Regions from separate parts of the Peribacillus sp. NPDC056705 genome, predicted to be linked through region 2. Evidence: riboswitches for the same ligand, from Rfam matches in the RefSeq annotation. Region 2 holds a riboswitch; each other region holds the start of a gene.

Region 1 (3,280 bases), on a different contig from region 2:
AAAGACCTTTGCAAATCCTGCAGGAATGAAAATAAATGAACTGGTCAGCGTCGTAATAGCCGTGATCATGGCAGTCAACGTCAGTTTCTTGACAGGATTCATCATCTACAGCGGCCAATCTTGCTCATTATGAACCATATCCCAAAATAAATATTCATATCGGGAAGTAACCAAAAAGTGCTTTTCTAATCTAAGAAGTTCCTTTTCTGGCATGCCTTCCGTCAATTCTTCCAACAAAGCGATCAGCCATTTATGTGCTTCCCCGAATTCAGGAGATGAATAGGACCTTATCCAATCTGCGTAGCGATTGTTTTCCAATGCTGCTCCATTTTGTTCTTTCAGTAGCAAACCGATTTCATAATAATCCCAAGCGCAGGGCAGGAGACAGGCGATCAAGTCTGCCAAAGTCCCATGCTGAGCTGCATTTAGCATATAGCCTGTATAGGCTAAAGTCGTTGGAGTAGGTTCTGTATCTTCCAATTCCTTGGAAGTGATCCCGAATTCGGAAGCATAATGCCGATGAATATCCATTTCCACTTGAAGGGTTTCATTTAAAATACTCGCAAACTTTGCCATGGTTTCGATGTTATGAGCTTTGATTACACCTAAAGCAAAGAGCTTGGAATAATCCATGAGATAGATATAGTCCTGCTTCAGGTAATAGGCAAATTTCTTTTCAGGAAGCGTACCATTTCCAATTGCCTGGACGAAGGGATGTGAATGGTTCCTTTTCCAAATCTCTTTTGACCGTGCATGTAGTCTATCACTGAATGTTTCTAATTTAACATTCTCCATTGTTCATCCTCCTTTAGAATGGATCCCTTTGTTCATGAAAAAACCCCGTTCCTGAATACGGAACGGGGTAGATGGATATAGTCTGAAAATGGACGATATCATCCACTTCCCTCCGCCGGTATGAGCCGGTTCAGGTTCAAAGGGTCCGGAACTAATTCCATCTCAGTCTTAAAAAAAGACTCCCCTAGTGGTGTGAATTGTATGTAATTACTGACATCATATCAGAAAGACAAGAAAATGCAACCTGCATTTAAAAGAGGGACCATTTTATGTCCAGGAAAAAAGGGAGAACCAGGTAATTGACTTTTGATGGTTATTAGGATAAAATCATGTCTACATCATTTATATATCGATTTCTTATCCAGAGAGGTGGAGGGACTTGGCCCAAAGAAACCTCGGCAGCGGACCCGTTTTGGGAACTGTGCTAAATCCAACAAGCATATGCTTGGAAGATAAGAAGAGCCGTACGGACACTGTCAGCCTCTTCTTGAATTAGAAGGGGCTTTTATTTTTGGGAAATAACGTTTAGTGACATAATAGAAAAGGTATATATAATTTGGTGAAAATAAAACAAGTTGATAAAGTTTAGCTAACTAGAAGCAGGCTCTAGGATGACTAGGAAAGGAGCCATTTACATGGCAGAATTATTTAAGAGGATCGAACAGAGGAAGGCAAAGCTTATTGAAGAGTTATTGGCCAATGGAGTATACAAAACCTCTGATGAAAGGCACCTTTATGATGCCCCATTAAAAGTACTTGAAGATGAATATAAGATTGTTATAAATAAACCAAATACCGAGTCACCTTCTGAATGGATGACATAGTAAACGATGGACTATAGTTTGGGTTCTTGGATAAGAGATATGATGTAAGCATTCACAGTCTACACTAGTGGATGCTTTTTTGCGTTTAATAGAAAATGACACAAAATATACATAATTACAGGATTAATAGTCATTTTGTCACATTTACCCTTTAAAATAACACATTTAATTTCCGAAAAATAGTTGATTTTAACTAGTAGATTCATTATGATGAAAGTGTAAAAAAATTGAATAAATGGGAGGTGGCTATATAATGCCTTGCCTTAAGGTAACTATAGAAAAAATAGAAGAGAAAAGAAAAGAAATGATTAACTTGGCAGCAATTTACGGCTTATCAAGTCTGCTAACTGTTCAAGCCAGTCAAGAATTGGATACGCTATTAAATGCGTTAACAAGTAAAAGAGATTGTGAACATTTTTACCTCCAGAAAGCATATAGGTATTTTTAAATTAGCCAATTCGCACTCGATTAATATGAAAAAGCTACTGCTCAAGGCAATAGCTCTAAAGAATGATATTACATATCGACACGTTTACCAAGAATGAGCAAATCCCGCTCAATCCCATCCAACTCGGCAACTTGAGGTAAATGTGCCCATTCTTCAAATCCGAATTTGGAAAAAAGCTTAAGGCTTGGTGTATTGTGGGCGAAAATGAAACCCAATAGAGTCTTAACACCTAATTTTGGACTCCATTCAATTGCCTTTTGAATCGAAGTTTGTCCGATTCCTTTTCCCCGGAAATAATCATCTATATAAATGCTGATTTCGGCAGTGGAATTATATGCCGGTCGGCCATAGAAGGATTGAAAGCTCATCCATCCAGCAGTTTTCCCTTCTATAGTAATGATAAATAGCGGTCTACTTTCTGAATGATGTTCCTCAAACCATTTAACCCTCGATTGGACGGATACAGGCTCCGTATCTGCCGTGACCATTCTTGAAGCAATTGTTGAATTATATATTTCAACAATTCTGGGTAGATCGGATAGTCCTGCCTCTCTAAACGCTATGAGCTCTTCCATGATTTAAACTCCTAACTATCATTTATTCAATCTCCAGAATGAAGGGTAATCCCGTATTTTGTTTAAGGGACGGTGAATGACACCCAATCCATTGAAAGTTTTATATTATCATACACTCTTGAATCTTTATCTGACAATTTTTTTATGTTAAGACTGTAGATTTTTTGGGTATGTAAAAAAATAAATACTTCTAGTAAAGAGACAAGAGGAGAATCAAATGAAAAAATTGGCAGGTTTATTGATTATAGTACTCGTTATATGTTTTGCTGCGTATGAATTTCAGGCCTCGGAGTCAGAAGATGTGCAAAGGGTGATGGCTTTTGGAGATTCATTAACCTATGGAAAAGGGGATAAGGATGGGGAAGGATATATAGAAGGCCTTGAGGATGAATTGAATAATCCGCAATCGGAACAAAAAGTGAGTTTTTGGAATTACGGTATAAAAGGCCAGGAAACGGATGGGGTGATGAAACAGCTTGATGATTACCGCATTAAAACGAAACTTGATGAAGCCGATACTTTCATCGTTTTTATTGGAACGAATGACTTGATCAATAGTAACGGAGGGAACTTGGAGAAAATTAGTGACCGAAAAATCATTGAGGGAAAACGGGAGTATATCAACCATCTCAAAAAGA
Region 2 (3,280 bases):
CGAAGCAAGTGGAGAATGTAGCTTCCGGTGAAGTTACGCCTCTTTCAGTACCAGCCAATTTACTAGTGTATCCGCTTAGGAAGTGGAACATTGCCTGTTCTTTGGAAAGCTTGCTGATTGGAGGCAGAACGCCTGAAGCATCAGCTGTCAAGAAAATGATTGTATTTGGATGTCCTGCAATACTTGGGTTCACGATGTTATCGATCGCTTGCATTTGGTAAGCAGCACGAGTGTTTTCAGTCAATGAACTGTCATCATAGTTCGCTACACGTGTATCCGGATCAACAACAACATTTTCCAGTACGGCACCGAAACGGATGGCATCGAAAATTTGTGGTTCTTTTTCACGTGAAAGGTTGATCGTTTTCGCATAGCAGCCGCCTTCGATGTTGAATACGCCGTTAGAAGACCAGCCGTGCTCGTCATCGCCAATCAGTTTACGGCTCGTGTCTGCAGACAAAGTCGTTTTGCCTGTACCGGACAGACCGAAGAATAAAGCGACGTCCCCTTCACGTCCTACGTTAGCAGAGCAATGCATTGGAAGGATTCCAGCCTCTGGAAGTAAGTAGTTCATGATCGAGAAGATCGATTTTTTCATTTCTCCTGCATATTCCGTTCCGCCAATCAGGATGGTACGGCGTTCAAATGAAACGATGATGAAAGTTTCGGATGTAGTTCCGTCAACTTCCGGGTCTGCTTTGAAGTTAGGTGCAGAAAGGATTGTGAATTCAGCTTCGTGACCTCTCAATTCCTCTTCGTTTGGACGGATGAACAAAGTATGGGCGAAAAGGTTATGCCAAGCATATTCATTAACAACACGGATAGGAAGACGTGATGATTCATCTGCACCAGCAAAACCTTTAAAAACAAAAATCTCTTCTTTTGCTTTTAGGTAGTCAACTACTTTATTATATAGTTTATTGAATACATCTTCGGAAATTGGCTGGTTTACTGGACCCCAATCGATTTTATCTTTAACTGATGCTTCTTCAACGATATATTTATCTTTAGGTGAACGACCTGTATATTTGCCAGTTTCAGCTTTTACCGCACCGGTTGATGTTAGAACGCCTTCATTTCTGCTTAATACTTTTTCGACCAATTGAGGAACTGAAAGTTGAGTTTGCACGTTGTTTCCTGTTAATAATTGGTGTAACTCATTAGAAACGTCTACAGAATTCATATATGAGGTACCTTCCTTTGTTTAAGTTTTTAGATTACAATTAGTATAACACATTCATTTAATTAGTCTATACTATTTCTTTTAATTTGTGATTATTTTCAGTTGGTTGCGTTAATCATTTTTATCCGGCAGGAACCGATTCAGGATTACCGCATAAACTTTCATGAAGATAATTTTATTTTAATAGGAAGTAAGAAAGCAATATATGGCTAAAGGGAAAGTCCGGATGTCGTTTCTTTTCGGATGCTCATTCCTTTATTATTAATGGCAATTTACAACATTTCTATTCGTATTTTGCATTGTAAGCCCTTCTAGGACGTATCATCAACATGTTTTTTCAAATGAACGCCATTCTGGATGGATATCATCTTTTTAGAAAAGCATTGACAAGTTCCAGCCAGATACGATAATATCTTAAATTGTACGGATTCTCTTATCCCGAGTTGGTGGAGGGACAGGCCCTTTGAAACCCAGCAACCTGCCATATTGAACTTGACTCCAAGATCGATCGCCGAAAATAAAGCGAAGGTCTTCAAGGAATAGTGGTGATGGTGCTAACCTGAGCAAGGTAAAAACCCTTGAACGATAAGAGTGAAAGGATAGAAGACAGAATGTTAAACCTTTCCTCATTTGCCAGGGAAGGTTTTTGTGTTTTTTAATAAGTAATTCTGTGTCTATAGTTGAAACTAATGAGGGAAACGAGTTCCGTAAAATTCAGGCTATTGCCTGCAACATACTAACTTCCAAGGAGGAAATATGATGTCAAAGAAACGTCTATTTACTTCTGAATCTGTTACAGAGGGCCATCCGGACAAAATTTGTGATCAGATTTCAGATTCCATTTTAGATGCTATCCTAGCTAAGGATGCAAATGCACGTGTTGCGTGTGAAACTAGCGTAACTACAGGTCTTGTACTTGTTGCCGGTGAAATTACAACCTCCGCTTACGTAGATATTCCGCGTATCGTTCGTGATACGATTAAAGGAATTGGCTACACACGTGCGAAATACGGTTTCGATGCTGAAACTTGTGCCGTGTTGAGTTCCATTGATGAGCAGTCTGCCGATATCGCAGCTGGTGTCGATAAAGCATTGGAAGCTCGTGAAGGAAACATGTCAGAGGAAGAAATCGATGCAATCGGTGCAGGGGACCAAGGTCTTATGTTCGGATTTGCTTGTAATGAAACAGAAGAGCTTATGCCGCTTCCGATTTCATTGGCGCATAAACTTTCATTCCGCTTGGCTCAAGTCCGTAAAGATGAAACTCTTGCTTACCTGCGCCCTGATGGTAAAACACAGGTAACTGTGGAATATGATGAAAATAACGTTCCTGTACGTGTAGATACGATCGTTATCTCTACACAGCATGATGCAGAAATTACCCTTGAACAAATTCAAGCCGATCTAAAAGAACATGTGATCGAAGCAGTCGTTCCAGCTGAATTGATCGATGCCGATACTAAGTACTTCATCAACCCGACTGGCCGTTTCGTAATTGGCGGACCTCAAGGGGATGCTGGTCTTACTGGACGTAAAATCATCGTTGATACTTACGGCGGATACGCTCGCCACGGCGGCGGTGCATTCTCTGGTAAGGATGCTACTAAAGTTGACCGTTCTGCTGCATACGCTGCTCGTTATGTTGCGAAAAACATCGTGGCAGCCGGCCTTGCCGACAAAGCGGAAGTTCAATTGGCCTACGCAATTGGTGTTGCAGAGCCAGTATCTATCTCAATTGATACGTTCGGAACTGGTACAGTTAGCGAAGAAGTCCTTGTTGACCTAGTTCGAGCTAACTTCGACCTTCGTCCAGCAGGTATCATCAAAATGCTTGACCTTCGTCGCCCGATCTACAAACAAACAGCTGCCTACGGACACTTTGGCCGTACAGATGTCGATCTTCCATGGGAACGCACGGACAAAGCAGAAACATTAAAAGCACAAGCGTAATCCATATAAAAAAAGGTGTCCCGCAATTAGCGGGGCACCTTTTTTATGGATTAATTTTGCCGTCAGCGGGAATAATTCAAGAAATCCAAAAAAAATTCAACTTACGTGCAATACGTGTGAGTCAGGGGCGTTTACAAGTTTGTTTGG
Region 3 (3,280 bases), on a different contig from region 2:
ACTAGAATTTCAAGAAATTTCAGAGAAGGTGTATAAATGTTGCAATTCGAAAAATCCGGCCAGCTTCAGGACCTGCCCAAGCAGTTTTTTGCTTCACTAGTCGCAAAAGTCAATGCAATAACGGAGCAAGGACATGATGTCATTAATTTAGGCCAGGGAAACCCTGATCAGCCGACGCCAGAACATATCGTGAAAAGTTTGCAGTCGGCTGCTGAAAAAACGATTAATCATAAATATTCGCCATTCCGGGGACATCAATATTTAAAAGATGCTGCCGCCGTCTTTTATGAACGAGAATACGGTGTCAAGCTGGATCCGAATAGCGAAGTGGCGATTCTCTTCGGGGGGAAGGCAGGTCTTGTCGAACTGCCGCAGTGTTTATTGAATCCAGGTGATACGATCCTTGTTCCAGATCCCGGCTATCCCGATTATCTTTCCGGAGTTGTTTTAGCCCGGGCAAAGACCGAACTCATGCCTCTGACAGAAGAAAATGGTTTTCTTCCGAAATATGATGAAATACATAAAGAAGTACTTGATAAAGCCAAAATGATGTTCTTGAACTATCCGAATAATCCCACAGGTGCTTCTGCAACTGATAGTTTCTTTGATGAAACCGTCTCCTTCGCAAAAGAGCATTCCATTTGTGTGGTCCACGATTTCGCTTATGGCGCGATCGGATTCGACGGAAAAAAACCGATAAGCTTTCTCCAATCGGAGGGAGCGAAGGATGTAGGAATAGAAATATACACACTATCGAAAACATACAATATGGCAGGATGGAGAGTAGGCTTCGCAGTGGGGAATAAGAGTGTAATAGAAGCTCTTGAACTATTGCAAGACCATCTTTATGTGAGTCTTTTCCCGGCGATACAAGAAGCTGCGGCAAGTGCTTTGCTTGATTCGCAGAGCTGTGTAGAGCAGTTAGTGCAGATGTACGAAGGACGAAGGAATGTTTTCATTGAGGGATTGAGGGCAATCGGCTGGGATGTCAAAGCGCCTGCGGCATCGTTTTTTGCCTGGCTCAAGGTACCTAAAGGTTTTACGTCAGAGAGTTTTGCAGACTATTTATTAGCGCATGCCCACGTAGCTGTTGCCGCAGGGAATGGATTCGGTGAATTTGGCGAAGGTTACGTCAGGGTAGGGCTGCTGACCTCGGAAGAACGGCTTGAAGAGGCTGTGGAACGAATACGTACATTAAACTTATTTTAACGATGGATTGAGGTATCCGACTTATTTCACCGTTAAAATAGTTAAAACTTATTGACAAAGTAGGGATTACCTGTCAGAATACAAAATAAATTCTTAATCTTTCGATACTTGAATGCAATTTATATATCAGCGTTTTCTTATTTTGAGCAGGTGGAGGGACTAGCCCTATGAAGCCCAGCAACCGACCGTAATTCCATTGTAAAATGGGGCGGAATTCTTCGCCGGATTTCCTGAAATCCGCAAGGCACGGTGCTAATTCTTGCAGCCAATGGCTGGGAGATAAGAAGATGGCTTTTTAAAGCCTCTTCTTTATGAAGGGGCTTTTGCCATTTTGAGCCAATTTCAGTTTAATGACATCGGGAGTTTACTAACGTGTTATAGGAGTGATCAGATGAGCGAGATAGTCGCTACTTATTCAATTCATGACTTCACTGGAAATCATGAGAAAAAAGCAGAGAGCATTGCCCTAGGTTTGACTGTCGGGACATGGACGGACCTGCCACATTTAGTCCAGAAACAACTGGAAAAACATAAGGGGCGCGTTGTATCGGTGACACCACTTTTGGAAGAAGAGAGGGCAAACAGCTACTTTAATCGTAAAGTATACCGTTCGCTTATTAAAATTGCCTATCCGGCAGGGAATTTTTCCCTTGATTTACCTGCAATCCTCACGACTGTCTTCGGCAAACTTTCATTGGACGGAGAAATAAAACTCATAGACCTGGATTTTGTCGGTGATATTCAAAACTCTTTTCCCGGACCGCAATTTGGCATTGGAGGCATAAGGGAAAAGATTGGCGTATTTAACCGTCCCCTGGTGATGAGCATCTTTAAAGGTGTATTAGGAAGAGACCTGGCATTCCATAATGAGCAACTGAGGCAACAAGCATTAGGGGGCGTCGACTTAGTTAAAGATGATGAGATCCTCTTCGATCAGGAACTGACTCCATTTTTCGATAGAATAAAAACGGGAAAAAGAATATTGAATGAAGTCCATGAAACCACTGGCCACCGTACTTTATATGCAGTCAATCTATCAGGGAAAACATTTGAATTACTGGATAAGGCAGAGCAGGCGGCTGAAGCAGGGGCAGATGCTTTATTGTTCAACGTTCATACATATGGTTTGGATGTATTGCAGGCCCTGAGTGAACATGATCGTATCAAGTTGCCGATCATGGCGCACCCCGCCTATAGCGGGGCATTGGCAGCTTCATCATTTTACGGGATCGGCTATCCATTATTACTTGGTAAATTAGTAAGGTTATCAGGAGCGGATTTATCTTTGTTCCCATCCCCTTATGGAAATGTCGCACTGGAAAAAAAGGAGACCTTGGCGATTGCTGAAGCTCTGACAAAGGATGAACTTTCATGGAAAAAAGCCTTCCCTGTTCCTTCTGCAGGCATTCATCCGGGCATGGTTCCGGACCTGATCAAGGATTTTGGGCTAGATAGCGTGATTAATGCTGGAGGGGGAGTTCACGGGCACCCTGACGGAGCAGAAGGCGGGGCCAAGGCTTTCCGTTCTGCTGTGGAAGCCGTTCTAGCAGGAAAGGATCTATCTGAAGCGGCTGCTGAGGAAGAAACACTAAAAAAAGCTCTTGTGTTATGGGGAGGCCTATAAGAATAATGAAACCGATCATCTTTTGTGACTTTGACGGAACGATCACCAATACGGATAATATCATTTCCATCATGAAAAAATTTGCTCCTCCGGAATGGGAAGCGTTGAAAGACGATGTCCTTCAGCAAAAAATCAGTATATCTTCAGGAGTTGGGGAGATGTTTTCACTGCTTGATAGTGGCTTGAAGGATGATATCATCCAATATGTAAGAAATACGGCCGGCATTCGTCCTGGGTTTTATGAATTCGTTGAGTATACGAAACAAGCCAACATCCCTTTATATATAGTAAGCGGGGGAATGGATTTTTTCATTGCACCGCTTTTAAATGATATCTTGCCAACAGAGTCCGTTTATTGCAACCATGCATTTTTTGATAAGGAAAAGATTTATATTGAGTGGCCGCATGATTGTGATGATCAATGTAATAATGATTGCGGTTGCTGCA

The links. Region 2 has a riboswitch for S-adenosylmethionine ahead of metK (methionine adenosyltransferase). Riboswitches for the same ligand answer to the same signal wherever they lie in the genome.
Region 1: another riboswitch for S-adenosylmethionine. It lies ahead of ACFRAK_RS06615 (Fur-regulated basic protein FbpA); the one in region 2 lies ahead of metK (methionine adenosyltransferase).
Region 3: another riboswitch for S-adenosylmethionine. It lies ahead of mtnW (2,3-diketo-5-methylthiopentyl-1-phosphate enolase); the one in region 2 lies ahead of metK (methionine adenosyltransferase).

The regions. Positions count from the first base shown of each region.
Region 1 is NZ_JBHTYI010000003.1:391,654-394,933, reverse strand. It holds gene thiW (energy coupling factor transporter S component ThiW) at 1-102, opposite strand, end outside; gene tenA (thiaminase II) at 106-795, opposite strand; TPP riboswitch at 886-991, opposite strand; SAM riboswitch class I at 1,150-1,254, shown strand; gene ACFRAK_RS06615 (Fur-regulated basic protein FbpA) at 1,431-1,619, shown strand; gene ACFRAK_RS06610 (aspartyl-phosphate phosphatase Spo0E family protein) at 1,873-2,067, shown strand; gene ACFRAK_RS06605 (GNAT family N-acetyltransferase) at 2,136-2,642, opposite strand; gene ACFRAK_RS06600 (GDSL-type esterase/lipase family protein) at 2,860-3,280, shown strand, end outside.
Region 2 is NZ_JBHTYI010000019.1:32,020-35,299, forward strand. It holds gene pckA (phosphoenolpyruvate carboxykinase (ATP)) at 1-1,183, opposite strand, end outside; SAM riboswitch class I at 1,614-1,775, shown strand; gene metK (methionine adenosyltransferase) at 1,940-3,133, shown strand.
Region 3 is NZ_JBHTYI010000005.1:1,808-5,087, reverse strand. It holds gene ACFRAK_RS08500 (pyridoxal phosphate-dependent aminotransferase) at 37-1,209, shown strand; SAM riboswitch class I at 1,344-1,495, shown strand; gene mtnW (2,3-diketo-5-methylthiopentyl-1-phosphate enolase) at 1,601-2,833, shown strand; gene ACFRAK_RS08490 (2-hydroxy-3-keto-5-methylthiopentenyl-1-phosphate phosphatase) at 2,839-3,280, shown strand, end outside.